Regions from separate parts of the Shinella sp. HY16 genome, predicted to be linked through region 1. Evidence: riboswitches for the same ligand, from Rfam matches in the RefSeq annotation. Region 1 holds a riboswitch; each other region holds the start of a gene.
The links. Region 1 has a riboswitch for cobalamin ahead of nrdH (glutaredoxin-like protein NrdH). Riboswitches for the same ligand answer to the same signal wherever they lie in the genome.
Positions count from the first base shown of each region.

Region 2: it holds a riboswitch for cobalamin, as region 1 does, so the genes downstream of both, K0P03_RS28175 (ABC transporter substrate-binding protein) here and nrdH (glutaredoxin-like protein NrdH) in region 1, are expected to answer to the same signal.
Region 3: it holds a riboswitch for cobalamin, as region 1 does, so the genes downstream of both, K0P03_RS30555 ((2Fe-2S) ferredoxin domain-containing protein) here and nrdH (glutaredoxin-like protein NrdH) in region 1, are expected to answer to the same signal.

Region 1 covers NZ_JAHYXL010000002.1:758,921-761,178, forward strand. Annotated here, with positions in the region: gene K0P03_RS24005 (cold-shock protein) at 83-286, opposite strand; cobalamin riboswitch at 503-720, shown strand; gene nrdH (glutaredoxin-like protein NrdH) at 972-1,193, shown strand; gene nrdI (class Ib ribonucleoside-diphosphate reductase assembly flavoprotein NrdI) at 1,204-1,599, shown strand; gene nrdE (class 1b ribonucleoside-diphosphate reductase subunit alpha) at 1,587-2,258, shown strand, end outside.
Region 2 covers NZ_JAHYXL010000003.1:384,665-386,922, reverse strand. Annotated here, with positions in the region: gene K0P03_RS28175 (ABC transporter substrate-binding protein) at 1-992, opposite strand, end outside; cobalamin riboswitch at 1,149-1,380, opposite strand; gene K0P03_RS28170 (MurR/RpiR family transcriptional regulator) at 1,407-2,258, opposite strand, start outside.
Region 3 covers NZ_JAHYXL010000005.1:26,026-28,283, reverse strand. Annotated here, with positions in the region: gene K0P03_RS30560 (helix-turn-helix transcriptional regulator) at 1-362, opposite strand, end outside; cobalamin riboswitch at 575-806, shown strand; gene K0P03_RS30555 ((2Fe-2S) ferredoxin domain-containing protein) at 959-1,717, shown strand; gene K0P03_RS30550 (ABC transporter substrate-binding protein) at 1,719-2,258, shown strand, end outside.

The DNA of each region.
Region 1 (2,258 bases):
CCGTTCGGATGCGGTGGTCGAACGCCGTGGCGACGTCCATGAACCATACGCATCCGAGGTCGTCATCGAATAGCGCGCGCTCTTAGAGCGTTTGAACGTTTTCAGCCTTCGATTTGCCGGTCTTGCGATCCTGGCCGATGTCGTAGCTGACCTTTGCGCCATCCCGCAGCGGGCCGCCGGACTGTACCGCAGATATGTGAACAAACACGTCTGCTCCGCCATTGTCGGGGGTGATGAAGCCGAAGCCCTTGTCCTGATTGAAAAACTTAACCGTTCCGGTAGCCATGGTATCCTCAGTGATCGAGCGGCACCTTGCCGCAGCAGGAGCTTATTCGTCGTACGCTGGTCCGGCAACCGCTTATTCACGCTGGAATGGTGTCTGTGGAAATCTAGGCTTGGAAAAGTGCTCGCGACGAAGGGCTTTCGCCATCCGTCATGGGGATAACTTGCGTTTCGCAACCGAGCGATCGAGCTAACTGTTGACGGCGGAATTGCGTCCTATACCATATCTAGTGTTCAAGGTTCCTCCGATTCGAGAGAGTCGGAGGCTAAGACGGGAATCCGGTGTGGCCATGATGGCTGCGTCAATCCGGAGCTGCCCCCGCAACTGTAAGCGGCGAGCATACGTTCGACAAAGCCACTGAGGCGCAAATGCCTTGGGAAGGCGGACGGATGCCGCGACCCGCAAGCCAGGAGACCTGCCTTGTTCATGAACGTCCACGGGCGGGGTGTCCGGCAGGCGAGCGATGGGTTGTGGAATGATGCCGCCCCGCCGTCTCCCCAGATGCTCCGTATGAATAGCTTCGGGGTGAAGTCATGTCGAATTTGTTTCCAGTGCCTCCGCGCGAGTAAGCGGCGCCCCGCTCCGGCCGTCCTTGAGGGCCGCCGTCTATCTATTTTCAGTTCACGAACGGTCATCGGCGGATGACCGAACGCCCCTCCATGCCCAATCGCCAGAATATGAGGAAACCATGCCGATCACCGTTTACTCCAAGCCAGCTTGCGTTCAATGCTCAGCGACCACCCGCGCGCTCGACCGCCACGGCATCGATTACCGTGTCGTCGATATCTCCGAGAATGCAGATGCCTTCGCGCTCGTGCAGGGCCTCGGCTACCGTCAGGTTCCCGTCGTCGTTGCCGGTGAGCAGCATTGGGCCGGTTTCCGCCCTGATATGATCAGCGCACTGGCCTGAGGGCGGGGCGATGGGTGAGCTCGTCTATTTCTCCTCCCGGTCGGAAAACACCCATTGCTTCGTGCAAAAGCTCGGCCTTCCGGCCTCCCGCATTCCCCTTCGCGCCGACGAGGCGCTGAGGGCGCGCGCGCCCTTCGTCCTCGTCGTGCCGACCTATTGCGGCCAGGATGGCAAAGGCGCCGTTCCCAAGCAGGTGATCCGCTTCCTCAATGATGCGGAAAACCGCGCGAACCTTCGCGGCGTGATTGCCGCGGGCAACAGCAATTTCGGGGCGACCTTCGGGCTCGCCGGCGACGTCATCTCCGCCAAGTGCGGTGTGCCGTATCTCTACCGCTTCGAGCTTCTCGGCATGGATGAGGACGTCGACAACGTCAGACAGGGACTGGAACGATTTTGGACACGATGACGCTCGAGAAACCGACGAAGACGCCGGAAATCACCGCGCTGGACTATCATGCGCTGAACGCGATGCTGAACCTTTACGATGAGGATGGAAAAATCCAGCTCGACAAGGACCGGCAGGCGGCAAAGCAATACTTCCTCCAGCACGTCAACCAGAACACGGTCTTCTTCCACAATCTCAGGGAAAAGCTCGATTATCTGGTGACCGAAGGGTACTACGAGCAGGAAGTGCTCGACCAGTATTCCTTCAACTTCGTACGCGATCTCTTCGACCACGCCTATGACAAGAAGTTCCGATTCCCGACCTTCCTCGGCGCGTTCAAGTACTACACGTCCTATACGCTGAAGACCTTCGACGGAAAGCGCTACCTTGAGCGCTACGAGGACCGCGTCTGCATGGTGGCGATGACGCTGGCGCGCGGCAGCGAGCAGCTTGCCCGCGATCTCGTCGATGAGATCATTTCCGGCCGTTTCCAGCCGGCAACGCCGACCTTCCTCAATGCCGGCAAGAAACAGCGCGGCGAGCTCGTCTCGTGCTTCCTGTTGCGCATCGAGGACAACATGGAGAGCATTGGCCGCTCGATCAATTCGGCGCTCCAGCTTTCCAAGCGGGGCGGCGGTGTCGCGCTCTCCCTCACCAACCTTCGCGAGATGGGCGCGCCG
Region 2 (2,258 bases), on a different contig from region 1:
TCGATCGTGCGGATCGTCGGGTTCATCGCCTGGGCGTCCATATCGACGACATGGCCGTTCTTCACGGCCGGCATCAGGCTGGCGACGGGATCTTCCTTGAGAAACGTGTGCTTGACCGCGACGTCATCGGCAGGGAAGCGGCGGCGCTCCATCTTGCCGGCAACGATGATGCTCGGATCGGCCTTGGCGACGGTTTCCCAGCCGACCGTCGGCCATTCCTCGTCGCTCTCGATGACATTGCGGATGCCGAGCGCCGACATAATGTAGCCCGGCGCGCCGTTGCGCCCGGCGACATAGGGGTCGATGTCGAGTTCGGCGCTGGAGAACCAGAAGACGGCGGAAAGCTTGCCATCCGCCGAAGCGATCTTCTTGCGCGCCGCGTCTTCGCGCGCCTTGAGGTCGGCGATGACTTTCTCGCCCTGATCCTGCACATCAAAGATCTGCGCCAGTTCGCTGATTTCCTTGTAAATCAGCTCCATCGTGAAGACCGTCTTGCGCACCCCGTCGCCACCACCGGAATTGTCCTTGCCGATGCAATCGGCCGGCGAGGTGTAGACCGGGATCTTCAGTTCATCGAACTGCTCTGGCGTCGCGACGATGCCCTCCGGACCGACATGCCACTGGAACTGCGCCGTCACGAGGTCAGGCTTCTTGGCGACGACGCTCTCGAAGCTCGGATCGTTGTCGGCAAGGCGCTCAACCTTGGCGTTGGCATCCTCGTAACCCGACAGCACCGGGCCGATCCAGACCGCCGTGCCGACCATGCGCTCGCCAACGCCGAGGAGATACAGGATTTCGGTCGAGCTCTGGCCGAGCGAGACAGCCCGTTCCGGCGCCTTCTCGAAGGTGACCTTGCGGCCGCAATTTTCCAGCGTCAGCGGATACTGCGTCGCGGCCGCCTGAGCGGCGCCCGCTGACAGGGCAAACACGGCGGCACCGGCCAGCGCGGAAACGAGGGATGCGGCGCGCACGGCCGCAGGCAGAATGGTCATGGGTTTCTCCCGAATGAAGGAAAGCGTGCGGGCTCAGCCGAGGCGCCGATGGCGGCGAATCGAGTGCGGTCGGGAGAAAACGAATGAAATTCTGCCGTTGCCGGCAGCCAGGGTCGTCATGGCGTCTCCTGTTCCGGGCATCCCCGCCCGTGACTTGGATTTTTTACGACGACGGCAGGTCTCCTGGCTCACGGATATCTGCTGCCTGTCTGCCTTCCCGCGGAAAACCGCAGTGGCATGACGCGAAAACGCGTCCGAGGACAGGCGGCAATCCGCCTACAGTTGCGGGGGCAGCCACGGAATGGGTCCCTGTTGGGTCGTCCGCACCGTGTTCCCTATTAATCCCCTCGGAGTCATCCTTCGGGGAACCGTCGATCCATCCTTAGTCCGCCGCGCTCGGCAGCGTCAAGGCGCTCAGCTCTCGAAATCCCCGAAGACATCCTGCAGGCGGGTGAGCGTATCGACGCGCTCGCTCACCTCGTCGCCCTTGAGCACGATGATGTTGCTGAGCATGAGGTCCATGACCGCCGTCATGGTGGCCGCGCCATCCCAGAGCGGCCCGTGCGAGCCTGGCACGACGAGGCAGACGTCGGAAACCTCGGGCCCCCAGGGGCAGAATTCATCGGTCAGCAGCACCACCTTGACGCCGGCCCGCCGGGCCTCCAGCGCCAGCGGCCGGGCTTTTGCCGCAAAGCGGCGCACGTCATGCAGGAAGAGCAACCGGCCCTCGACGGAGCCGTCGAGCAGTTCCGCATAGGTGCCGTTGAGGCCGTCGACGAATTGCACGCGCGGGCGCGTATAGGAAAGCTGGCTGGCGAAATATTGCGCGATGCCGCGTACGTTCTGATAGGCGGCAACGTAGACCTCGCTCGCGCCGATCAGCGCGTCGATCGTCTGCTGCCATTCCGGCGCGCTGGTGATGGCATAGATCTGGCCGAGATTGTCGATCTGCTGCTGGATGAGGCCGGCGAGGAGCTTTCCCTCCTTGCGGTCCTGTTCCAGCGAAGCGACTTGGGCCTTGACTTCCCAGGCCGGATTGGAGCCGCCGCGGCGCAGCTCGCTCTTCAACTCGTCGAGGCCGTCAAAGCCCATGCGGCGCAGATAGCGGCCAATGGTCATCGGCGAGACCTGAAGGCGCTGGGCGATCGAGCGCGCGGTCTCGAAGGGGAGTTCGGCGATGTTGCGCTCGATATAGTGGGCGATCAGCTTGTCGGATTTGGACCGCCTGAGATCGTCGGACTGAACGAGCTTCAGAATGCGTTTCGA
Region 3 (2,258 bases), on a different contig from region 1:
CAGATGTTCTCCGGCTGGCTTTCCAGAAAGTCCAGTTCACGGGAGGAACCATAGACAAGGGTCTCGCCGCCCGATCTCAGGGCAAGGGAGTGGCCGTCTATCCGGCTCGTCCAACTGCCCTCGAAAGCATGACTGATGCAGATGCCCGGCGCGAACTGGCCCGTCGCCTCAAGCGGTGCGGTCGTGGTCAGTCGGCAATCGATATATTGCAAATACGGGGATAGTGCGCGCGTGCGATGCCGGCCTGTCGCAAAAACCAGCGGCTCGCTATCCGCAGGCGAATAAAGCACGTCGGCAAGCGATATGTCGCCGGCTTCCATCATCGCGACGGTGTCTTCCCTGTAGGGTGACCAATGACCCATCCTGCCTCGACACCCTTCGTACTGTCTCTTTCGCCTGCCGTCTGGGTGCGCGCCTTGGAAAGACAAGCCCGCCGAACAACCGGCATTGGCAATATGCGGGCAGTTTGAAGCCTTCCCCGCTCTCTCTATAGGGGACCACCATAAATATGAGTATATAAATCATGTTTATGGTGGTCAAGGCACCAACCGTCTTGACGCCAAGAAGATGCATGGATAGCGTGCGCGCCGATGGTTCCCCGCCCGATAACTCGACGGGGATTAATAGGGAACACGGTGAGGCCCCGTCAGGGACCAAGGCCGTGGCTGCCCCCGCAACTGTAAGCGGATTGCCGTCTATCCTTGTGGCGCGAGAGCGCCATGCCACTGCGGGCCACCATCCGCGGGAAGGCAGATGGGCGACAGATATCCGTGAGCCAGGAGACCTGCCATCAAGCATAGTTTTCCGTGGCCGGGGATGGTCAGCAGGATGACGGTTCACCGATGGCTTGTCATATCATCCGGTCGCCTCATTTTCTGCCTGCCCCGTTCGCTAGCGAGGTGGGTGGGTGCAATCAGCAACAGGTATTTCGGAGAGCCGGCGCCGCGGTCGTGCGATCGTGGTTCTGGCCAAGGCGGCTTTCGCTGCAGCTCCGCACCAGGAGATGGCAAGAATTGCCGACATCGTGGCCGCCTTTGCAGGCGTCGGTCGCGTTATTTCCGCGTTTTCGGAACAGGGTCGCCCGTCGCTCCGTGACGCACTTCATGATCTGCTGGACGGGCAATACGATGCCATCACGATCTTGCCGCTCGTGTTGCCGATGGAACCGAGCTTCCACATCTGGCTGACAAAATCACTCAAGCGCTGGCAGCATGAATCCAACCGGCCATGGCCGCCGGTGGCGATAGCGCGGGACGTTGCGCGCAGCACACTGATGCCTGCCGTCCTCTCGGAACTGTTGGCCGAGGGGCCGGACGCACCTGTTCCCGTTCCGCCCGAGGCCGTGACCGAAGGTTCGCTCGTGCCGGCGCAGAAGCGACGCGTGCTGGTCTGCGAAGGCGGCCCGTGCAACTCGGCAGGCGCGGATGTGCTCTGGGGGCATCTGCGTAACGAGCAGGAACGGCTGAAGCTGCGCGTGACGGGCGAAGGCACGATGTCCGCCAAGTCCACTTGCCTTGGTCCTTGCAATCTTGCGCCCGTCGTCCAGGTCTGGCCTGAAGGCACCTACTATGGCGGCGTCAACGAGGCCGCCCTCGACCACATTATTTCCGAGCACCTTCTCGAAGGCCGTGTTGCCAGCGAACACGCCTATGAACCAAACGGACGCAAGCAGCGCCTCCGCGCCAGCTGTCCTCAATCCAACCCGATGGGAGAATAAGATGGGATACGTTCCGCGTGCTGCGATAGCAGCGCTCGTGGTTGCCTGCACTGGGCTGATGAGTGCGGCTTTTGCCGCGGATATGGCGCCGGCGGACGAGCAGGTGTTGCGCCTTGTCACCGCCAACATGCCGCGCTCACTCGATCCCATCAATATCGATGCACAACGGATCATCAACAACGGCTTCGCCGAACCACTGGTTCACGCCAGCCTCGACGGTGCATCGCTCATCCCCGCGCTTGCCAAGAGCTGGGCGATGGTCGAGCCTACGATTTGGCGCATCGAGCTTCAGCCAAATGCCAAATTCTGGAGTGGCGCAGCAGTCGATGCGGCGGCCGTTCAGGCGTCTTTCGAGCGTCACCAGGCAAAAAACACCCGCGCCGGTTCGCTTCTCAAGGGAGCAACCTTCAAGGCAGTCGGGCCAACAACGCTTGAGATCCGCACACAGGCGGCGGATCCCGCCTTCCTGTTCAAGACCGTCACAATCGGCATCCACAACGCTGCCAAGGCTGATGAACTCGGCGACAAGTATGCGATGGAA